Regions from separate parts of the Nonomuraea sp. NPDC049607 genome, predicted to be linked through region 2. Evidence: riboswitches for the same ligand, from Rfam matches in the RefSeq annotation. Region 2 holds a riboswitch; the other holds the start of a gene.
What was found. A riboswitch is a leader RNA that binds a small molecule or an ion and turns the genes downstream of it on or off. The one in region 2 is predicted to bind glycine.

Region 1 (4,408 bases), on a different contig from region 2:
GCGTTCGGCTGGATGGAGACCGCGTCGTAGCCGGTCACCTCGGCCAGCCAGCCCTCCAGCGTGCCGATGAGGTCCCGGTAGCCCTCGGTCTGGGCCTCCGGCGCGTACGGGTGCACGCCCGCGAACTCCGGCCAGGTGATCGGCTCCATCTCGGTGGTCGCGTTCAGCTTCATCGTGCAGGAGCCGAGCGGGATCATCGAACGGTCGAGCGCGATGTCCTTGTCCTGGAGCCTGCGCAGGTAGCGCAGCATCGCGGTCTCGGAGCGGTGGCTGTGGAAGACCGGGTGGGTCAGGAAGTCCGACTCGCGCACCAGGTCGGCCGGCAGCGCGTCGGCCGCCAGGTCCACGTCCGCGTCCGCGCGCTCGACGCCGAAGGCGGCCCACACCTTGACCAGCTCGGCCGCGCCGGTCTTCTCGTCACAGGCGACGGAGACGTGGTCGTCACCGGCCTGCCACAGGTTGACGCCCCGCTCGGCGGCGGCGGCGACCACCTCGGCGGCCCGGCCGGGCACGCGGACGAGCACGGTGTCGAAGAACTCTCCGTGCACGACCTCCAGGCCGGCCTCGCGCAGCCCGCCGGCCAGCGCGACGGCGTGCCGGTGCACCCGCCGGGCGATCCGGCGCAGGCCCTCGGGGCCGTGGTAGACGGCGTACATGCCGGCGATCACGGCCAGCAGGACCTGGGCGGTGCAGATGTTGCTGGTGGCCTTCTCGCGGCGGATGTGCTGCTCGCGGGTCTGCAGGGCCAGCCGGTAGGCGGGGTCGCCGTCGACGTCGACCGACACGCCGACCAGGCGGCCGGGCATCTGCCGCTGCAGGCCCTCGCGTACGGACATGTAGGCCGCGTGCGGCCCGCCGAAGCCGAAGGAGACGCCGAAGCGCTGGGAGGAGCCGACGGCGATGTCGGCGCCCAGCTCGCCGGGGGCGGCCACGAGCGTGAGGGCCAGCAGGTCGGCGGCGGCCACGACGAGCGCGCCCGCCTCGTGCGCCCTGGCGGCCACGTCGCGGAAGTCGCGCAGGCGGCCCGAGGCGCCCGGGTACTGCACCAGCACGCCGAAGCACTCGGGCAGGTCGCCGTCGAGGTCGTGCTCGACCAGCGTGATGCCGAGCGGCTCGGCGCGGGTGGCCAGCACGGCCTTGGTCTGGGGCAGCGTGTCGGCGTCGACGACGAACACGTCGCTCTTGGACCTGCCCGCCCGGCGGGCCAGCGTCATGGCCTCGGCCGCGGCGGTGCTCTCGTCCAGCAGGGAGGCGCCGGCGACGTCGAGGCCGGTCAGGTCGGAGACGACCGTCTGGAAGTTCAGCAGCGCCTCCAGGCGGCCCTGCGAGATCTCCGGCTGGTACGGCGTGTAGGCGGTGTACCAGCCCGGGTTCTCCAGCAGGTTGCGCCGGATGACGGCGGGCGTGACGGTGTCGTAGTAGCCCAGTCCGATCATGGAGGTCAGCACCCGGTTGCGGGAGGCCAGCTCGCGCAGCTCGGCGATGGCCTCGGTCTCGCTCGCGGCGGGCGGGAGCTGGAGCCGGTCCTTGGCCCTGATGGCCTCGGGGACGGCCACGGCCACCAGATCGCCGACGGACTCGAAGCCCACGGCCTCGAGCATGCGCTGCTGCTCGGACTCCGATGGGCCGATGTGCCGGGACGAGAACGGCGGAGCGGACAGGTCGGTCATGGAGGTTGCCTCCTGAGGCGTGGAGACCGGCGCCGGGGCGCGGGCGAGTGCCGGATCTCCCCCTCTGTCAGCGCGACGTCATCGCGACCTGAGAGCTTCACCCCGCCGTGGGGCTTGCACCGTCGGTGAGGTGCGCCTGGCGGACGCACCTGCTTTCCAGAGTTGCCTCGCCCGAGCGGTACGGGATGCCTGAGAGATTCCGGGGAGGGTTGCTCCTTCGGCGCCCCAGGACCGAGGCCCAGGGACTCTCCCGCACGGGGTCGTCAGCCTTACTCTGTCCTAGATTACTACGGTGTGTTCAGCGGTTCAGCTCACCCCGTGCGGCGTGCGCGACGCCGCTTGGCGAGCTCGTCAGTGGGATGGTCGGCCGGGACGCTGTCCTCGACCGCCGCCCGTTCCCCCGGCAGCTCCGCGAGGGAGCCCTCGACCTCGCGCCAGACCCGGCCGAGCGCGATGCCGAACACGCCCTGCCCGCCCTGGAGGAGATCGATCACCTCGTCGGCCGAGGTGCACTCGTAGACGCTGACTCCGTCGCTCATGAGCGTGATCTGCGCGAGGTCGGCGACCCCGCGGTCACGCAGGTGCTGCACCGCGGTGCGGATCTGCTGCAACGACACGCCCGTGTCGAGCAGCCGCTTGACGACCTTGAGCACCAGGATGTCGCGGAAGCTGTAGAGCCGCTGCGAACCCGAGCCGTGCGCGGCTCTTATCGTGGGCTCCACCAGGCCGGTACGCGCCCAGTAGTCGAGCTGCCTGTAGGTGATGCCGGCCGCCGAGCAGGCCGTGGGCCCGCGGTATCCGATGTCGGCGGGCAGCGTCGTGGGCTGCTCGTCGAAGAGCAGGCCCTGCTCTCCGGCACGCTGCCGCGCGCTCTCGCGCCGCACCGGATCTTCCTGGCCGGCCGTCTTTCCCTCGCCGCTGCTGACCGCCACGCGGACCTCCGGCTTTCTCTCATCCCGCGGCCTGATCTGGGGGTTCGTAAAGGGCGACCACGGGTTTCACTTGCACCGTAGGACCGTGACCATGCTCAGTCAACGATCCGGCTCGGCGCGTCGTGAAGCGTAAATGCACTGAAATACCTACCCCGCCCTGCCGAAGTCCTCGGGAGTGATCGTGTCAAGGAACTCCCTGAACTTCTCCACCTCGTCCTCCTGGTCGTCCGGGATGATCACACCGGCCTCCTGGACCACCTCTTCGCTGGCGAAGATGCGGGCGCCGGTGCGCAGGGCCAAGGCGATCGAGTCGGACGGCCTGGCGCTCACCTCCACGCCGTTGGAGAACACAAGGTCGGCGAAGAAGATACCGTCACGCAGGGCCACGATGTTGACCGCGCGCAGCCCGACGCCGAGCGCGCTCAGCACGTCCCTGAACAGGTCGTGAGTGAGCGGCCGGGGCGGCGGCTCCTCGGCCTGCGCCAGGGCGATCGCGGTCGCCTCGGTCATGCCGATCCAGATCGGAAGGAACCGTTCCCCGTGTGCCTCCTTGAGCAAGACGATCGGCTGATTTGTGGGCATCTCAACTCGAACGCCCACGACCTCCATCTGCAACACGGGCTGCTCCGTATTCGACCGGCCGGTCGCCCGGCACAGCTGTTGACTGGGTCGCTTCTGCTACACGCTTATGCATTTCAACGTAACACCCGGCAGGCCTGGAATGTGCCCCGGCCTTCCAGCTCTGTGCCCTCAGCGGCCCAGGACAGACCTGACCCCGCTGCGCACCAGAGAGGCGTGCAGGTCGAGCAGGAGCTGGGACAGCTCCCTGGCCGCCTCGTCGGCCTCGCCGATGGCTCCGGGGGCGCGCCGCTTGAGTATGGGCGCGACGGTCTGCTCGACCAGGCCGCACTCCCGCTCGGCGGCGGCCTTGACCGCGCGCAGGTGGCGGGCGTGCAGGCCGAAGCGGGCCAGGGCGCCGACGCTGCGCGCGACCTTCAGCGCCTCCTCGTCGTAGCGCCTGGCCACGGGGGCGAGCAGGCCGTAGTCCTCCAGCTCGGCGAGGGTCTCCTCGTCGATGCCGGCGGCTTCCAGCAGCTCGGCCCGGTCGAACCGGATCTCCTGCGTCTGCTGCACCGCGCGCGGAAGGCCGAAGCTCTCCGCCATCCTGTCCTTGATCACCCGCAGCGGCAGGTAGTGGTCACGCTGCTCGGTCAGGATGAAACGCAGTTGCTCGACGTGGAGGTGGGTGAACTTGCGGTAGCCCGAGGGGCTGCGCTCGGGCTCGATGAGCCCCTCACCCTCCAGGAAACGGATCTTGGACACGGTGACGTCGGGGAACTCGCCCTGCAGCAGGGCGAGCACCTCCCCGATGCTCATGTGCGAGCGTGCCGCCTGTGAGCTCATGCGCCGGCGTTGACCCTCATCAGGAAGACGAGGCGGAACTTGCCGATCTGCACCTCGTCTCCGGAGTGCAGGGGGACCTCCTCGATGCGCTCTCGGTTGACGTAGGTGCCGTTGAGGCTGCCGACGTCGCGCACGGAGAACTGGCCGCCGCGGTGGCGGTAGAACTCGACGTGGCGGCGGGAGACGGTGATGTCGTCGAGGAAGATGTCGCTCTCCGGGTGGCGCCCGGTCGTGGTGAGGTCCTTGTCGAGCCGGAACCGGCTCCCCTGGTTGGGCCCCCTGGTCACCGAGAGCAACGCCGTGCCGGGCGGGAGCTGTTCGACCAGCGCCCGTTCGGCCAGGAGCATGTCGCCTGTCTCAGCCTCGTACGCCTCGATTCCCGCGACCGAGATCGTCGATGTG
Region 2 (4,408 bases):
CCGGGCAGACCGTCACCTACCAGGGCGTCAGCTACCGCTGCCTCCAGGCGCACACCAGCCTGCCGGGCTGGGAGCCGCCCAACACCCCTGCCCTCTGGCAGCCGGTCTAAGTCGCACGACCTGGGCGGCCACGCCGGGGTGGCCGCCCAGCCCCCTTGAGCCCCTTCAGGAGCCACAGATCGTGAACGCCATGCTCAGGTTGGGCGCCGCGGCCACCGCCGCGCTGGCCCTGACCCTCACCTCGCCGGCCGGACCGGCCGGCGCCGCCGCCGACCCCCCGCCTGACATCCCCGTCTCGAACGTCACGGCGCATCTGAGCCAGTTGCAGTCCATCGCCACGAGCAACGGCGGCAACCGCGCCTCGGGCAGGCCGGGCTTCACCGCCTCGATCAACTACATCAAGGGCAAGCTCGACGCGGCCGGGTTCACCACCCGGGTGCAGAGCTTCAGCGGCGGCAGCAACCTGATCGCCGACTGGCCGGGCGGCCCGGCCAACCAGACCGTGATGCTCGGCGCCCACCTCGACAGCGTCGCGGCCGGCCCCGGGATCAACGACAACGGTTCCGGCTCGGCCGCGCTCCTGGAGAACGCCCTCACCCTCGCCGCCCGCCGGCCCACGCTCACCAAGCACGTGCGGTTCGGCTGGTGGGGCGCCGAAGAGGCGGGCATGGTCGGGTCCAGGTACTACGTGCAGAACGGCGGCGCGAGCGGCGTCGAGGTGTACCTGAACTTCGACATGATCGCCTCGACCAACGCCGGTTACTTCGTCTACGACGACGACGCGGCGATCCAGCGGACCTTCAACGACTACTTCGCCACCATCGGCCTGCAGACCGAGGGTGACAGGGAAGGCGACGGCCGCAGCGACCACGCCTCCTTCAAGAGCGCCGGTGTCCGGGTCGGCGGCCTGGCCACGGGGGCCGGGGCGGTCAAGAGCTCGGCGCAGGCCGCCAAGTGGGGCGGCTCGGCCGGGCAGGCGTTCGACCGCTGCTACCACAGCGCGTGCGACAGCTACCCGAGCGCCATCAACACCACGGCGCTCGACCGCAACTCCGACGCCATCGCGTACGCCATATGGAAGCTCGCCGTGGGCACCAGCACGCCCACGGAGAACGACTACTCGATCTCGGTGACCCCGTCGTCGGCATCGGTCCAGGCCGGTCAGTCGGCTACCGCGGCGGTCAGTACCCAGGTCACGTCCGGCCAGGCGCAGAGCGTCGCGCTCTCCGCCGGGAACGTGCCGAGCGGGGTCACCGTCTCCTTCAGCCCGTCCACGATCCAGGCGGGCCAGTCGTCCACCGTCACGGTCGCCACCACCGGCGGCGCCGCGGCGGGGACGTACACCATAGGGATCAACGGCGACGGGGCGACGGCGGACCACTCCGCCTCCTTCACCCTGACCGTCGGAGGGGACGGCCAGGGCACCACCTGGACGGCTTACAAGTCGTACACGGCCGGAGACGTCGTCACTTACCAGGGGGTCAGCTACCGCTGCCTCCAGGCGCACACCAGCCTGCCGGGCTGGGAGCCGCCGAACGTGCCCGCCCTCTGGGCGCGCGCCTGATCCCCACGCGGGCCGGTTCGCGCCGGCCCGCGTCCAGGCTGCCGCGTGCGAGCTGACCTGCCATGACCGGCTCGCGCGCGGCCACCAACGCGGCCGCGGCCCCGCCTCTCCGGGGCCGCGGCCGCTTTTCGCTGCGTGCGGTGTGCCGGCGAGATCCAGGGGCGAAGCGCGACAACACCCCCATGTCGGCACTAGGCTGACGGACATCACCGGCGAAACCGTGCGGGAGAGCACTCTGACATCCGGTCAGGGTCCCTGAAGGAGCAAGCCCTCCCCGCGAACCTCTCAAGGCAAAGGACCGCGCGGCAGCCCTGTAAGGCGTTCTTACGGGGAGGTGACCTCTGGAAAGCAGGCCCTGGGGGCCTCGCCGAAGGTGAAAGTCCGGTAAAACTCGGGCGAAGCTCTCAGGCATCCATGACAGAGGGGGAGGATGCTGGCATCCAATCCTGTCCTGAGGTGCGACAAATGTCCCGACCTACGCCGCTACGAGACGTCCACGAGGCCCTAGGCGCCACGCTGACCGACTTCGCCGGGTGGCTCATGCCGCTCCGGTACGGCAGCGAGTCGGCGGAGCACAAAGCCGTACGCGAGGCGGCCGGGCTGTTCGACCTCTCGCACATGGGTGAGATCTTCCTGACCGGTCCGCAGGCCGCAGACGCCCTCGACTACGCGCTGGTCGGCCACCTGTCGGCGCTCGCGCCCGGCCGGGCCAGGTACACGATGATCGTGGACGAGCGCGGCGGGGTGCTCGACGACCTGATCGTCTACCGGCTGGCGGACGAGGAGTTCATGGTGGTGGCCAACGCCTCGAACTCCGACAAGGTCCTAGAAGAGCTGAAAAATCGTACGAAGTCGTATGACGCGGTGGTCGATGACCGCTCCCAGCAGTACGCCCTCATCGCCATCCAGGGCCCGAGGGCCCAGGAGATCCTGGCCACGCTCACCGACGCCGACCTCGACGGCCTCAAGTACTACGCGGGCCTGCCCGGCCAGGTCGACGGCCGCCAGGCGCTCATCGCCCGTACCGGCTACACCGGCGAGGACGGCTTCGAGCTGTTCGTCGCCAACCAGGACGCCGTGCCGCTCTGGCGCGCCCTGGAGGCGGCCGGCGAGCCGCACGGGCTCAAGGCCGCCGGTCTGTCCAGCCGCGACACCCTCAGGCTGGAGGCCGGCATGCCGCTCTACGGCAACGAGCTGAGCTCCGACCTGACCCCGTTCGACGCGGGGCTGGGCAGAGTGGTGAAATTCGACAAGCCCGGTGACTTCGTCGGCCGGGCGGCGCTGGAGGCGGTCAAGGACGACCAGCCCCGCCGCCGCCTCGTCGGCCTGGTCGCCCAGGGCCGCCGGGTGCCGCGTCACGGCTACCCGGTCACCCGCGACGGCGCCGTCGTCGGCGAGGTCACCAGCGGTGCGCCCTCCCAGACCCTGGGGAAGCCCATCGCGATGGCCTACGTGGACGCCGGGGTCGACACAGGTCTGGCCGTGGACATCCGGGGCAGCCAAGAACCTATGGACCTGGTCGAGCTGCCCTTCTACAGGAGGAACAAGTGAGCAACATCCCTGACGACCTGAACTACACCAAGGAGCACGAGTGGGTGTCGGGCGTGGACGACGGCATCACCGTGACCGTCGGCATCACGGCCTTCGCCGCCGAGGCTCTTGGTGACGTCGTCTTCGTGCAGCTCCCCGAGGTCGGTTCGACCGTCGAGACGGGTGACTCGGTCGGCGAGGTCGAGTCCACCAAGTCGGTGAGCGAGATCTACTCGCCCGTCGGCGGCGAGATCGTCGAGGTGAACCAGGCCGTGGTCGACGACCCGTCCCTGGCCAACAGCGACCCGTACGGCGACGGCTGGATGTTCCGCGTGCGCATGGAAGGCGACGCGGAGGACCTGCTGTCCGCCGAGGAGTACACCGCGCTCACCTCAGGCGAGTCCTGACACCAACGCCGGGGCCCGCGGCGGGCCCCGGCACTTCCTGAACTGAAGGGCGCCCATCAATGGCGATCAGCGTCTTCGACCTCTTCAAGATCGGCATCGGACCGTCCAGCTCCCACACCGGCGGCCCGATGGCCGCCGCGCACAAGTTCGCCCGTGGTCTGCATGACGACGGCCTGCTCCCCCGCGTGGCCCGCGTCGAGGTCATCCTGTACGGCTCGCTCGGCCTGACCGGCAAGGGCCACGGCAGCGACAAGGCGGTGCTGCTGGGCCTGTCCGGCGAGAAGCCCGAGCTGGTCGACGTCGACTCCATCGACGCCCGCCTGGCCGAGATACGCGCCTCGGGCACGGTCACGCTGTTCGGCACCCGTGAGATCCCCTTCGTCGTGGGCCAGGACCTCGTCTTCGAACGCAAGATCTCCCTGCCCGAGCACCCCAACGGCATGCGCTTCACCGCCCGCGACGAGCAGGGCGAGACCCTGCGCGAGAAGGTCTACTTCTCCGTCGGCGGCGGCTTCGTCGTGGACGAGAAGGCCACGGGCGCCGACCGCATCAAGCCCGACGACACCGTCCTGCCCTACCCGTTCGCCTCGGGCGAGGAGCTGCTCAAGCACTGCTCGAACACCGGCCTGTCGATCTCCGCGCTGATGCTGGAGAACGAGAAGGCGTTCGGGCGCACCGAGGAGGAGATCCGCTCGGGCATCCTCGACCTCTGGCGCGTGATGTCGGAGTGCGTGCGGCGCGGCATCACCAAGGAGGGCGTGCTGCCCGGCGGCCTGAAGGTCAAGCGCAGGGCCAACCAGCTCCACCGGCGGCTTCAGTCCGAGTCGGCCGAGAAGGACCCGCTGCAGGCGATGGACTGGGTGGCGCTGTTCGCCCTGGCCGTCAACGAGGAGAACGCCGCGGGCGG

Region 1: it holds a riboswitch for glycine, as region 2 does, so the genes downstream of both, gcvP (aminomethyl-transferring glycine dehydrogenase) here and gcvT (glycine cleavage system aminomethyltransferase GcvT) in region 2, are expected to answer to the same signal.

What each region holds. Positions count from the first base shown of each region.
Region 1 covers NZ_JBFAOV010000006.1:193,109-197,516, reverse strand. The annotation lists gene gcvP (aminomethyl-transferring glycine dehydrogenase) at 1-1,670, opposite strand, end outside; glycine riboswitch at 1,837-1,933, opposite strand; gene AB0J97_RS14735 (MerR family transcriptional regulator) at 1,982-2,602, opposite strand; gene AB0J97_RS14730 (bifunctional nuclease family protein) at 2,750-3,220, opposite strand; gene AB0J97_RS14725 (MerR family transcriptional regulator) at 3,353-3,979, opposite strand; gene AB0J97_RS14720 (FHA domain-containing protein) at 4,003-4,408, opposite strand, start outside.
Region 2 covers NZ_JBFAOV010000007.1:17,451-21,858, forward strand. The annotation lists gene AB0J97_RS15890 (M4 family metallopeptidase) at 1-110, shown strand, start outside; gene AB0J97_RS15895 (M28 family peptidase) at 191-1,564, shown strand; glycine riboswitch at 1,778-1,875, shown strand; glycine riboswitch at 1,896-1,995, shown strand; gene gcvT (glycine cleavage system aminomethyltransferase GcvT) at 2,030-3,115, shown strand; gene gcvH (glycine cleavage system protein GcvH) at 3,112-3,501, shown strand; gene AB0J97_RS15910 (L-serine ammonia-lyase) at 3,561-4,408, shown strand, end outside.